Linked DNA regions of Acidithiobacillus ferrooxidans ATCC 23270. The protein of the gene in region 2 interacts with the protein of the main gene of each other region in a pairwise test. Links are inferred from orthologs where the notes say so. Each region holds a gene or a part of one and is shown on either strand. Other genes may lie near its edges.

Region 1 (7,335 bases), 210 kb from region 2 along the record:
CGATTCTGGCTATTGAGCAGCATGTTCATACGACTGGCCAACACGTTGCCACGATTCACCAGGGATTCGCCGTTGCGGGACAGCACCTCCCAAAAGCTGGGATGCATGGGAATTTCGGCCGGTCGGCTGTCCACCCTCGGCAAAGGCGCGAAGTTGGTACCGTGATCCGTCAGGGACAAATAACTCAGTCCGGTCACCCCTTGCGGCGCCAGTTCGGCGAAGGTCGCTCGGGTAACGGGCGTCGCCTCATCCACTTTGATCCGCACCCTGATCATGCGCGGATTCGCCGGATCCAGACCAATCGCAGTCACCTCTCCGACCCGCACGCCTTTGAAACGTACCGGCGCCTGCAGAGTCAGGCCCGCGACGCTGTACCGAGATATGACATCGAAGGTCACGCCCGGCCTCTGCCGGTGATGCATCCACAATCCGACCACCACCATCCCAATGCCGAGAACGGCCAGAAAGATGAGTGCTACCAGCGCGTGTGCACGGCTCTCCAAGGGGAACTCCTCTGCGGTATCCTAGGCTATTGGAGCACAGGACGGGCGCCAAGCCAATGACCACCCGGCGCGTCCATGGCTCGGCGCACGGATTGACTTGCCACAAGACCCATGCCTAAATGTCGGAAATTCACAGGAACGCTGATGCTCTATGGACTTTGACATCCTCCGCCGTACCATGATCGACACCCAGATCCGCACCTGGGATGTGCTCGACCCCCGTGTGCTGAACGCCGTGGCGCAGGTGAAGCGCGAGGACTTCGTAGCCGCTCCCTACCGGCACCTGGCTTTCGCTGATTTTACCCTGCCTCTGGCGCACGGTGAAACCATGTGGTCGCCGAAAATGGAGGCTCGAGTCGTGCAGGAGCTGGATTTGCGGGAACAGGACCGGGTACTGGAGATCGGCACCGGAAGCGGCTATCTGACCGCCCTGATGGCACAACTTGCGGGAATGGTACACAGCGTCGAAGACCGCGCCGATCTCTCCCGGACAGCGGCAGATCATCTGCGCACACAAGGTGTTCAGAATGCCTGTCTGCACATTGGCGACGGCTCCGAGGGCTGGGCGGACAATGCCCCATATGATGCCATCTGCATCACCGGCTCCCTGCCGGTACTGCCGGATATCTTCAAACAGCAACTGACGGTCGGTGGACGGCTGGTCGCCATTCTCGGTACCGGTCCGGCCATGGGGGTGCGGCGCATCCTGCACTCCCGGCCGGGTGTTTTTGAGAGCTCGGAGCTTTTTGAGACAGAGATCCCGCCTTTGCGTCATCAGCCGCTACCGGCCCACTTTGTGTTCTGAGCAGTCATGCGTATCGAGGCCGCGCAGAGCATCGTCATTGCCATCGATCTGCAGGATCGCCTGCTCGGTACACTGGCGCCGGCGCGGCGGGCGCCGCTCCTGGACAATGTCTCCCGGCTGCTGAAATCGGCCACCGCCTTGGGGCTGCCTGTCCTCGCCACCGCCCAATATCCGCAGGGACTGGGGCCGGCCCGAGAGGATATCTGCGTCCATGCTGCGGAGGTTCTGGAAAAGACCGCCTTTTCCTGCTGGCGCGGCGAGAAAATCCGCCAGTGGCTGACGGCACGGGATGATCGGCGTCAGGTCATTCTGACCGGCATGGAGTTGCATATCTGCGTGCTGCAAACGGCGCTGGACCTGCAGGCGGCGGGCTGGCAACCGGTGGTAGTGGCCGACGCCTGCGCCAGTCGTGACGCCGGGCATCAGCAACCTGCCCTGGAGCGGCTGCGACAAGCCGGGGTTACGGTCGCCGTCGCGGAGTCCGTATTTTATGAATGGCTGGGGGACGCGATCCACCCGGCCTTTCGCGGTCTTGCCGCCGCGTGGCGCTAGGAATGCCGCTTTGATCATTCCCCCACTGAGTTACCGGATCAGCGCCGAGCCGCGGGCCCATCTTTTTCGGGTAACCCTCAGTATTTCCGAGGCGGACCCGGAAGGACAGATCCTTGCCCTGCCCGCCTGGGTGCCCGGCAGCTACACCATCCGCGATCTTGCCCGCCATGTGACCCAAATCCGCGCAGAACGCAACGGACAGGATATCGCCCTGCACAAAATCGCCAAAGACCGCTGGCGGCTTGCGCCAGGGCATGGCCCGGTGGTCGTCCATTACGCCGTCTACGCCTTCGACCGCTCGGTACGGACCACATATCTGGATGATCAGGGAGGCTTTTTCAACGGCCCGGCCATCTACCTGCGGGTGTCCGGACAGGAGGCACAAACGCACGCGGTCCTCCTCGAAGGCCCCGAAGACTGGCAGGTAGGCACCGCCCTCCCCCGCCAGAGCGGTGCGGTATGGAGCTGGGGCGGTTTTGAAGCCTCCGGCTTTGATGCCCTCATCGATCATCCAGTGCTCATGGGGCCCCTTACCCTGCTGGATTTCGAGGTGGGAGAACGACCTCATCACCTGCTTATCCAGGGCACTCACCAGGCGGATCTGCAACGTCTCGGTGCCGACCTGACCCGCATCTGCGACTGGCAGCAGCGCTTCTGGGGGGATGCCGCCTTCACAGGGTATCACTTTCTGTGCATGACCAGCACCGACGGCTACGGCGGGCTGGAGCACCGTGCGTCCAGTGCCCTCCTCTGCGCCCGGGATGACCTGAGCGGTCGCAACGAGGACCATTACCGGCGTTTTCTGGGGCTGGCCAGCCACGAGTATTTTCATGGCTGGCTGGTGCAGGCCATCCGTCCCGCCGTGCTCGGCGCCAGCGCACTGGACCGGGAGGTACTCACCCGCGATCTCTGGGTCTTCGAGGGTATCACCTCCTATTATGACGATCTCTGCCTGCGCCGCGCCGGTCTGACGACCCCCGCGCAATATCTGTGCGGCGTCGGGAAGGAGCTTACCCGCCTGCTGCGCCGCCCGGGACGTTTCCTGCAAAGCGTGGCGGAATCCAGTGAAGATGCCTGGATCAGGCTCTATCATCCCCATGTCAACAGCGCCAACTTTGAGATCAGCTATTACAACAAGGGCGCCCTGCTCGCCCTCTGCCTGGACCTCAGTCTGCGCCTAGAGAGTGCCGGGGCCCTGAGTCTGGACACGGTACTTGGGCGCCTGTGGCAGGATTACGGACGCACCGGCATCCCCCTGCCCGAAGGCCAGTGTGTCGGGATCGTCGAAGACCTTGCCGGGCCTGCGCTCGCCGGGCGTCTACAGGACTGGATCACCGCGAGGACCGACTTACCGTTGCCGGCGCTGCTCGCGGAAATGGGCATTGCGCTGCGCCTGCGCGCGGCCAGCGGCCCGCAGGATGAGGGTGGAGAGCCCGCAGAGAAAACCCTGCGTGCATGGCTTGGCGCGCAGTGGTTACCCCATGCGCTGGGTGTCCAGTTGCGCCATGTGCAGACGGACAGCCCTGCGGAGCAGGCGGGTCTGTCCCCGGACGACATTCTCGTCGCCCTGGATGGCGTCCGGACTACGGCGGAACAATTGCCGGAGCAACTGGATGCGGTTCCGGAGGGCGCGGCGCTGCGCATTCAGTTCTTCCGTGACAACATCCTCCGGGAAACCCGCGTGACCCCTACCGCACCGCCACGGGATACGGCCTGGCTGGAATTGCTGGAGGACGTCGATGATGTGGTCCTCGCGCGTCGCCGCGCCTGGCTGGAGGGAACGGGCGCGGTCAGTGAAACGTCCCGGTGCGCGTCCCTGCCGGACGGGGGATAGGCTCAGGATATTTCCTGCGGAAAGTCGTAACGTACACGACGCACGGCGCTGCATCGGCCGGTGCCCGTATCCACCGTCATCAGCAGGCCACAAAAGGTGGCCACGCCGTCCACCGCTTCTCCGTGTCCGGGCAGGGCGGTAATGAAGCGGCGAATGGCGGCGTCCTTGTCCACGCCGATCACCGAGTCGTAGCAACCGCACATGCCCGCATCGCTCTGGTAGGCGGTGCCGCCGGGGAGCACACGCTCATCCGCCGTGGGCACATGAGTGTGGCTGCCCATGACGCCGGCCACACGGCCCGCCAGGTGCCAGCCCATAGCCGTCTTCTCACTGGTGGCTTCGGCATGCATATCGACGAGGATGACATCGCAATCCATCGCCTCTTGCGCCAGCACGGCGTCCGCAGTGCGGAACGGGCAGTCATACACCGGATGCATGAACAGCCGTCCCATGAGATTGAGCACCCCCAGACGCCAGCCGCCCTGCGCCTCCACCACCACCCAGCCCGCTCCCGGTGTGCCCGGCGGCGCATTGCAGGGCCGCAGCAGGCGCGGCTCCTCCCGGATGAAGGTCAGCGCCTCCCGCTGATCCCAGACATGGTTCCCAGCGGTAATCACATCCACACCCCAACTGCGGAATTCCCGGACGATGGCCGCCGTGATCCCCATACCGCCGGCGGCGTTCTCCCCATTCACCACCACCGCGTCCAGCGGCCCCTCCTGCCGCAGCCGCGCCAGCGCCAGCCGCAAGGCACGCCGCCCTGCAGACCCCATTACATCACCGGCAAACAATATTTGTGCCATCATGATCCGATCCGGTAACAGCCTTTTTCTGTACAGACGATGCCCAGTGGGATATCCCAGGGCTCTCTGGGCAGCCGGGGCACCTCCTGAAAGGCATGCCCGACACCAATCAAACGCGGGCGCCGCCAACTGCGGCGATGGGGCAAATGCGCCAGGCTGCGATCATAGAAACCGCCGCCCATCCCCAGACGGTACCCCTCCGCGTCAAAGGCAACCAGCGGCAGGATCAGCAGATCCAACTCGCGTACCGACCGCTGACAGCCGGGGGGCACCTGCGGTTCGGGGATGTGAAAGCGATTACTGCGCAGCTCCGTATGCGGATGAAAAGGCGCAAAGCGGAGGCTGCGCGCAAAGTGCCCGGCCAGCACCGGCAGATAAAAATGCTTGTTGACGGCGATGGGATGCTGCATGACCGGCAAGGGGCTGATTTCGCCCTGCATGGGCCAGTAGAGTCCGATATGCCGGGCCCGCCGAAAGTGGTTGAGGCGCACGAGATGACTGGCGAGAGCCGTGGCGGCATAGTCCATCGCCTCTGACGATAGTGCACGTCGCTGCTGACGTATCCGTCGGCGCAACTGACTTTTGGTCGGCAGATCATCCTGCCCTGGAAATAAGGAACCTCCCGCCTGGGTCGTGCAGCCCGCTACCCCATGAACCTGATGTACAGGTGGGCATCCACACACCGCTTCAGGCTACTCCGCAAGGGAGCGGCACACCACGGCGATGACTGGGGACACCCTGGATAGACAATGTTGGTTCAGGAATCATCTCGGCCACTCGAGCCCCGCAGGAGGCAATAACCAAGCTACTCTGCCCCCCTACCCATGTCAACCAGCCGGCGCAGGCGATTCTCCAGCCGATCGAGCTGTTCATCACGCGCCTGCATTTCCTGGCGGGCGCGCTGCAGGTCTGCGGCCAGATTGACCGCCACCATCAGGGCAGTGCGCTCCTTGCTGATCGTCCGCCCCTGCGCGCGGGCGGCATCGAGCTGTTGATTGAGCAGAGCCACCGCCTCCAGGAGTAGCGCCTGCTCTTCGGGCAGACAGGGTACCTGATAACTTTGTCCCATCAGGTTGATGTTGACGCGGTTGGTGGCGGAATTGCGGGTTGCTTCAGGCACGGTCTTCTCCATCTGTCTGGGTGTTCTTTATTCGTTTTCCCAACGGCTGACCTGCGTGAGCAGTTCGCTGAGCCGCAGACATATTGCCTCCTGACGCTCCCGCAGCAGGGTATTTTCTGCATCCAGCATCTGGATCTGCTTCTGCAGCGCCTGCAGGGAACGCCTGTCGCGGCCGTCGCCCTCGAGATGACGACGCAGGCCACGATAATCCGTTATAATGCTCTCCAGCTCTGTGAACAGGGATTCAAAACGGGACTCCACCACTGCGCCACCCCATCTCTCCAAGGATTTTGCTTTCGAGTGTACGAAGCGTCCCAGCCATTTGCAAACTGAATCAGGTCATTCCCGGTTATGTCCCCTTCTGATCACGAAAAACGTATTCGCAGCTTCCGCTTCCGGCTAGGGGTGGCAGCCGGTCTGATGTGCCTGGCGATACTGGTCGTCGTGCTGCGCGTCGTGGACCTGCAGGTGCTGCATTATTCCAAATTTCGCACCCTGGCCTACGATAATCATGTGGCTCTCGTGCCCGTCGCCCCGCCCCGCGGCCTGGTGCTGGCCGATCACGGCGCGGTGCTGGCCGAAAATGAGCCCACCTATGCCCTGGAAATCACCCCCGACCAGGTGCCCAAACTGCAGGACACATTGCAGCGACTGCAGCAATTGCTCGGGCTGGACGCGAACGATATGCGCCGCTTTCAGGAACGGCGCATGGGCAAGCCGGATTTCGATCCGGTGGTGCTCAAGGCCGGTCTGACACCGGCACAGATCGCCGCGGTAGCCGTACGCGCATTGAATCTGCCCGGGGTGCAGGTGGTCGCCATGCTTCATCGCCATTATCCCTACGACGCGCTCTTCTCCCACGTCGTCGGCTATGTCGGCCCGATTACCGCCACCGACCTCAAGGATTTTCGCGCCAGCAACTATGTCGGACGCAACTACATCGGCAAGAATGGCCTGGAACGCTATTACGAACGCCAGCTCCGCGGCACCATGGGCTATCAGATCAAGGATATCAATGCGCGCGGCCTGCAGGTGGGCACCCTGCGCGAGATCCCGGCGCGCCCTGGTGAAAATTTGCTCACCCACCTGCGGGTGCGGGTTCAGGAGGCGGGGGCACTGGCCCTGCAGGGTAAGGGGTATCGCGGCGCAGTCGTCGCCATGAACCCGAACGATGGCGCCGTACTGGCCATGGTGACCAGCCCCAGCTTCAATGCCAACTGGTTCGTGGATGGTATCAGCACGGCCCACTGGCAGAGCCTCCTGAACAATCCGGGCCGCCCATTGATGAATCGCGCCGACAATGGCCTCTATCCGCCAGGCTCCTGCGCCAAGCCCTTTTATTCTGTAGAGGCGATACAGGAAGGCGTCATTGCGCCCGATTACCATACTTTCTGCGCGGGTAATTATCAGCTTGGCGGCCATACCTACTGGGACTGGAACCGGGGAGGATTCGGCAACACCGGCCTGACCAAGGCGCTGACCTGGTCGGTGGATGTTTTCTACTACAAACTTGCGGTGAAGATGGGCATCGCCCTGCAGGACAAGACCCTGTGGCGATTTGGCTTCGGCAGCAAACCACCCATCGATCTGCCAGGGGGCGCCAGCGGCCTGGTGCCCACCCCCGCCTGGAAGCTGGCGCATCTGCATGCCCCGTGGTATACCGGGGACTCCGTCATTCTCGGAATCGGCCAGGGGTATCTTCTGGAGACCCCCCTGCA
Region 2 (6,524 bases):
CCTGCTATTTTTCTGATGGGTCCGACGGCCAGCGGCAAGACCGAACTGGCCGTAAGACTTGCCGATGCGTTGCCCATAGACATTATCAGCGTCGATTCGTTGCTGGTATATCGTCATTTCGATATCGGCAGCGCCAAACCCAGCCTTGCCCTGCGCCAGCAATATCCCCACGCGCTGGTCGACATCCGGGAGCCCGACGAGCCCTATTCGGCGGGCCTGTTTCGGGAAGATGCCCTGCACTGTATTGCTCTGGCGCGGGAACGCGGCCGCATCCCGTTGCTGGTCGGCGGCACGGGCCTGTATTTTCGCGCGCTGGAGTGCGGTATTGATACCTTGCCCCCCGCCAATCCCGCCTTGCGCCAGAGTCTGATGGCGTTAGCAGAGACGGCGGGATGGCCCGCACTACACCAGCGCCTCGCGACCCTGGATCCGGAGGCCGCCGCGGGTATCGCCCCCCATGACCGGCAACGCATTCAACGCGCCCTGGAAATCATCCTCGGTTCGGGGCAGACGATCAGCGGGGCACGTCACTGGCAAGGTACATTCCCCGGTCCGCTCTACAAAATCATCCTGCGTCCGCCTAGAAGCTGGTTACATCAGCGTATCACGCAGCGCTTTGACGTCATGCTGAACGAGGGATTTCTGGACGAAATCGCCGACCTGAGCGCGCGTCACTACGCGCCCGAGTTACCCGCCATGCGCGCCGTGGGTTACCGCCAATACTTCACCTGGCATGACGGCCTCTGTAGCGCCGCAGAGGCTTACCAAGCCGCACTGGCGGCGACCCGCCAACTGGCCAAGCGTCAGGATACCTGGTTTAAGAGGGAATCAGCGCATTATTATCTTGATCCATCCCGCGACGACGCATCATCCCTGCTATTGCAGATGGCCACCCGACCCCGGCAGGGCGAGGTGCATTCCATCGGATGGGACAACGGGTGATGGGCTGGAATGTCGAGGATGTCGACAAGCCTTTCGTCGCCCAGTTGCAGACTTAAAGTTGGCGCAGTCCAGACATCAACGCCGACGCGCCGGATTGCCAGCGAATACGCAGAATGCTAGCCTATGGCCACTCTGACTTTTACCCCCATTGAGGATCTTATGGCTGTTGAGCGCACCCTTTCCATCATCAAACCCGATGCCGTTCAGAAAAATGCCATCGGTGCCATTCTTGGTCGCTTCGAGAAGGCGGGGCTGCGCATCGCAGCCGCCAAGATGTTGCACCTCAGTCGCGATGACGCGGGTGGGTTTTATGCGGTACACCAGGCCCGGCCTTTTTACGGCGAGTTGTGCGACTTCATGAGCAGCGGTCCGGTATTGGTCACGGTGCTGGAGGGTGAGGGTGCCATCGCCAAAAACCGTGATCTGATGGGCGCTACCAACCCCAAGGATGCCGCTGCAGGAACGATTCGTGCGGACTTTGCCGACAGTATTGATGCCAACGCCGTGCATGGTTCAGACAGTGCCGAGACTGCGGCATGGGAAATCAGTTACTTTTTTGGTCAGCGGGAGATTTTTGCGCACTGAATGATGGGCGATTTTTTGGTGGTTGCTCCGGCCGAAAGGCCACACCTGCTGGGACTGGGTCGCCAGTCCCTCGCTAAGTTATTGCGTACCTGGGGAGAGTCCCCCTTTCGTGCCAACCAGATTTTGCAATGGCTGCATACCCGTCAGGTAACGGATTTCGCGGCCATGACCGACATCAGTAAAACCCTTCGCGCTCGCCTCGCCGCAGAAACCCGCATCGACATGCCGGAAATTATCGCCGATCAGACAGCGGCGGACTGCACTCGCAAATGGCTGCTCCGGTTGCCCGATGGCAATGCCATAGAAACGGTTTTCATTCCTGGAGAAGATCGTGGTACGCTGTGCATCTCTTCGCAGGTAGGCTGTTCTCTGGCCTGCAGTTTTTGTGCTACTGGTGCGCAGGGGCTCAGCCGCAACCTCGAAACCCATGAAATTATCGCACAGGTGCGGGTGGCACGCGATTTTTTAGGCCTGGATGCGATCACCAATATCGTTTTCATGGGCATGGGCGAACCGATGCTCAATTTGCGCGAGGTATTGCCGGCGCTGGATTTGTTGCGCGACGATTATGCCTACGGCTTTGGCGCGCGGCGCATTACCGTCAGCACCGCAGGTGTGGTGCCTGGTATGGATCGACTGGGTGCCGAAAGCCCGGTCAATCTCGCGATCAGCTTGCACGCCAGCCGTGATGAAATCCGCGACATTCTCGTGCCGGTAAACCGCCACTACCCGCTGGCGGAGCTGCTCGCCGCCTGCCGCCGCTATCCTTTGCCGCCCCGGCGCCGCATCACCTTCGAATATGTGATGCTGGAAGGAGTCAATGACGCCGACTCCCATGCGCGGGAACTCCTCCGCCTGTTACGAGACATCCCGGCCATGGTGAATTTGATTCCCTTCAATCCCTTTCCCGGCTCAGATTATAAACGGTCGCCACAGGTGCGCATCGATGCTTTTCGCGATATCATCCTGCGCGGTAACGTAATGACGGTTACGCGCCGGCCACGTGGTGACGACATCGCCGCCGCCTGTGGTCAGTTGGCCGGACAGGTACGCGCGGGTCGTCGCAGTATTCCCTTGGCAGTGCATTCATGAAAAGACTTCTGGGACTAGGGGCTGGTGTACTTTTGCTGAGTGGCTGTGGGCTTTTCGGTGGCAAAGGAGCAGGATTGACGCCCGATCAGCAAATGGCTGCGTATATTGCCCATGAACACAAGGCCAACGCTTCTGCTTCTGGCTTCAGGCCGACATCCGCCAACAGCGATAAAGCCAAAGCCGGTATCTACACGTCTCTCGGGACCGCTTATTTGCAGGATGGCCATCCTCGACAGGCGATCCGGGAACTGCAATTGGCGATTGCCGCTAACAGCCGTTATGCCGATGCGTACAATGTCATGGGTCTGGCCTACGAACAGTTGCAGCAGCGTGATCTGGCCCGCAACGCCTTTCGCCGGGCGCTCTCCTTAGATGCAAAAAACCCAGAATACCTCAATAATTACGGCGCATTCCTCATCAACTCCCGTAACTATGGCGAGGCGGTTATCGAGCTGAAACGGGCCACGTCCGATCCGCTATACAGCACGCCGCAGTTCGCGTGGACCAATCTCGCACAGGCCTACGCAGGACTCAAGGACTTGTCGGCGGCACGCGATGCCCTGGACCGGGCACTTTATCTGGTACCGAACTATCCGCCAGCCCTGCTGATGCTTGCCGAACTGGATTACAATGACGGCAAAGCAGATGCCGCTTTCGCCCATTTGCAGGTGGTTCTGGCGCAGGAGCCGGATAACGCTGACGCGCTCTTGCTGGCGGGGCGGATTGCCGCCCTGCAGGGGCGGACAACACAGGCACAGTCCCTTTGGCAGCGCTGTGTGACTGCTTCACCTTATTCCGCAGCAGGCAAGCAGGCGCAGCGACTGCTGCTGCGAAACGGTTGAGACGGTAGGCCATGGATATGACAACGGAAAACGAAATTTCTCAGGACTTGCGGGCGGCAAGGGAGGCACATGGCTGGAGTCTTCGCCAAGTCGCAGAGCGGTTGCATATCACCGAAGCTCAGGTAAAGGGTCTGGAAGACGGTGATTATACTGCTCTGCCTGGAGCCGCTTTCGCGCGTGGTTTCCTGAAGAATTACGCGCGGCTGCTGGGCCTGGATCCCGAACCGCTGCTGAAGACGTATGATGCCTCCAATGAAGGATCGGGGTTGCACCCGTCGGAAACGGTGTTGCCCGCCAGCGAAGGGCCGCTGTTGGATTACAGCCGACGCGTACTGATTTTTTCCGTATTGATCGTGATCAGCGTTATTGCGGTCGCATGGTGGGTCTGGAGTCATCAGCAGCTGCAGGGCCTGCCTGTCACGGCGGTTTCGCCTATGGTGGCCAAACATCCGGCGGCTTCCGCTAAGGTAGTCACCATAGCGCCCAGCGTGTCAGCCGCTGCCTCGGTGCCAGCAATCGGGAACCCGCCAGCGGCACCCGGCCTGCCCGTCGCGCCGGTCCCGGCAACCCGGTCTGCAGCCGTCGCGACGGGTCCTGGGCTGACGTTTCAGTTCAGCGCCGACTGCTGGGTGCAGGTCAAAGACTCCACAGGAAAAACTCTGCTTGCAGTTTTGGGACATCGCGGCGATGTCCTACGCGTCGATTCCGGTACACCGCCATATAATGTTCTGGTAGGCAAGGCCAGCGCCATCACCATCAGTTATGATGACAAGTCTGTGCCTTTGCCCGCCAACGCCTTGGGCGTGGCCAGACTGCAGATCGGCGCCACGCCGATCGTCGCTGGTGTTCCCCCCCACAGTGTCACCCACGTGGTAACCGCCGCTCATGGCCAGGTACCCCCCCCTGCGCTACCGGTAGCCAGCATGACTTCACCACCTGTTGCGGTATCTGGTACCGCAGCCGTTTCCAGCGAGGCTTTCCATGCACCATGAATCTCCCATTCGGCGTCGTAAGACCCGGCAAATTCACGTTGGCAAGGTAGCGATCGGCGGCGATGCACCGATCAGCGTGCAAAGCATGACCAACACCGAGACCCGCGATATCGCGGCCACCGTCGCGCAAATCCGGCGCCTGGAGGCGGTAGGTGCCGACATCGTCCGGATCTCCGTACCCAGCATGGATGCTGCGGAGGCATTCAAGACGATCCGCGCTCAGGTGGAAACCCCACTAGTCGCCGACATCCACTTCGATCACCGCATCGCTTTGCAGGTGATGGAAGATGGTGTCGATGGCCTGCGTATCAATCCCGGAAATATCGGCTCTCTGGACAAAACACGGCTGGTGGTGGAAATGGCCAAGGACAAGGGGATCCCCATCCGTATCGGCGTCAACGCAGGGTCGCTGGAGAAGGATATCCAGGAGAAATATGGGGAGCCGACGCCGGAGGCACTGGTGGAGTCTGCCTTGCGTCATGTGAGCATTCTGGACGAGTTGAACTTTCATGATGTGAAGATCAGTGTCAAGGCCTCCGACATTTTTCTCGCTGTGAGCGCTTACCGCCTGCTCTCGGAAAAGGTGGATTACCCGCTGCATCTCGGTATCACCGAAGCCGGCGGCCTGCGCTCCGGCACTGTCAAATCCGCTATCGGGCTCGGCCTGCTCCTGCGGGATGGGATCGGCGATACCATCCGGGTTTCGCTCGCAGCGGATCCCGTCGAGGAGATTCGTGTCGGCTTCGATATCCTGAAAAGTCTGCACCTGCGTCAGAAGGGGATCAATCTGATCGCCTGCCCGTCCTGCTCTCGTCAGGAGTTTGATGTCATCACCACCATCAATGCCCTGGAAGCGCGTCTGGAAGACATCCTCGAGCCCATGGACGTTTCGGTGATCGGCTGCGTGGTGAACGGCATCGGCGAGGCAAAGGAGGCCGATATCGGTCTGGCGGGCGGTGACAAGCGCAGCATTCTCTACTACCGCGGCAAACAGGTCGACCGGGTGGAGAACAACGATATTGTCGACGTGCTCGAAAAGCGGATTCGTGCGGAAATCGCTGAACGGCAGGCGACGCGCCATGAGGGTTGAGCACGACCTCCCGGTGTTGCAAGAAGGGAGCGGGCATGGCGGGTAAAGAGTTGCAGGCGGTACGTGGTATGAATGACATTTTCCCGGAGGAGAGCGCGGGGTGGCAGGCGTTGGAAGGTGACCTGCGGATGTTGCTGGCGCTCTACGACTACGGTGAAGTGCGTCTGCCTCTTGTGGAATCGACGGAACTCTTTGCCCGTGCCATTGGCGATGCCACCGATATCGTCCAGAAGGAGATGTACACTTTCGCCGATCGCAATGGAGACAGCCTTACCCTGCGGCCGGAGGGCACAGCGGGATGCGTGCGTGCGGCTATTCAGGCCCGGAGCATACGGGGCCAGACCCCGCGTTATTATTACATGGGGCCGATGTTTCGGCACGAGCGTCCGCAAAAGGGCCGCTACCGACAGTTTCACCAACTGGGTGTGGAGGTTTTCGGGCTGCCTGCGGCGGGCACTGATGCCGAGGTTATCGTCCTGTCAGCGCGGATTCTACGGACGGCTGGGGTTACCGCTTCGCTGCAGATCAACTCACTGGGGAGCCCGGCGGCGCGTATCCGCTATCGAACCCTGCTGCTGGACTATCTGCGCCCACGGCGTGGGGAGCTCTGTGCCGACTGTCGGGAACGGATGGAGCGCAACCCGCTGCGCGTACTCGATTGCAAGGTGCCTGCCTGTCAGGAGATCGCCCGCATGGCTCCGCATTTGGTGGATCATCTGGACGAAGACTCCGCCGCTCATTTCGCCAGTCTGCAATCGTTGCTGACCGCGCTCGATATCCCGTATCTGGTCAATCACAGCCTTGTACGCGGCCTGGATTATTACAACCGTACGGTTTTTGAATGGGTGACGGACGCGCTTGGTGCCCAGGGCACGGTGCTGGCGGGTGGTCGTTATGACGGCTTGGTCGCACAGTTGGGTGGCGCTGATACGCCGGCGATCGGCTTTGCCGTGGGCCTTGAAAGACTACTGGCGTTGCAGG

Evidence for each region. Proteins that work in one complex are often made in the same cells at the same time.
Region 1: the proteins of ndk (region 2) and AFE_RS09870 interact in binary tests that used the Escherichia coli proteins (3 or more experiments, as listed by UniProt). The link is inferred for Acidithiobacillus ferrooxidans ATCC 23270 from one-to-one orthologs.

What each region holds. Positions count from the first base shown.
Region 1 is NC_011761.1:1,888,797-1,896,131, forward strand. What follows is about bases 3,285-6,013. They hold AFE_RS09870 (5-formyltetrahydrofolate cyclo-ligase), read right to left. Parts: upstream 5,073-6,013; coding sequence 4,497-5,072; downstream 3,285-4,496. Other genes in these bases: AFE_RS09860 (M61 family metallopeptidase), read left to right, coding at 3,285-3,694; AFE_RS09865 (TIGR00282 family metallophosphoesterase), read right to left, coding at 3,697-4,500; AFE_RS09875 (cell division protein ZapA), read right to left, coding at 5,303-5,617; AFE_RS09880 (hypothetical protein), read right to left, coding at 5,645-5,878; mrdA (penicillin-binding protein 2), read left to right, coding at 5,969-6,013. In the rest of the region: AFE_RS09845 (MlaD family protein), read right to left, coding at 1-503; AFE_RS09850 (protein-L-isoaspartate O-methyltransferase family protein), read left to right, coding at 655-1,308; AFE_RS09855 (isochorismatase family protein), read left to right, coding at 1,315-1,860; more of AFE_RS09860, read left to right, coding at 1,871-3,284; more of mrdA, read left to right, coding at 6,014-7,335. UniProt on the Escherichia coli protein: Involved in the removal of 5-formyltetrahydrofolate.
Region 2 is NC_011761.1:1,679,914-1,686,437, forward strand. Bases 1-2,814 are described here. They hold ndk (nucleoside-diphosphate kinase), read left to right. Parts: upstream 1-1,101; coding sequence 1,102-1,527; downstream 1,528-2,814. Other genes in these bases: miaA (tRNA (adenosine(37)-N6)-dimethylallyltransferase MiaA), read left to right, coding at 1-942; AFE_RS08930 (bifunctional tRNA (adenosine(37)-C2)-methyltransferase TrmG/ribosomal RNA large subunit methyltransferase RlmN), read left to right, coding at 1,528-2,619; pilW (type IV pilus biogenesis/stability protein PilW), read left to right, coding at 2,616-2,814. In the rest of the region: more of pilW, read left to right, coding at 2,815-3,461; AFE_RS08940 (RodZ domain-containing protein), read left to right, coding at 3,473-4,453; ispG (flavodoxin-dependent (E)-4-hydroxy-3-methylbut-2-enyl-diphosphate synthase), read left to right, coding at 4,443-5,543; hisS (histidine--tRNA ligase), read left to right, coding at 5,579-6,524. UniProt on the Escherichia coli protein: Major role in the synthesis of nucleoside triphosphates other than ATP. The ATP gamma phosphate is transferred to the NDP beta phosphate via a ping-pong mechanism, using a phosphorylated active-site intermediate.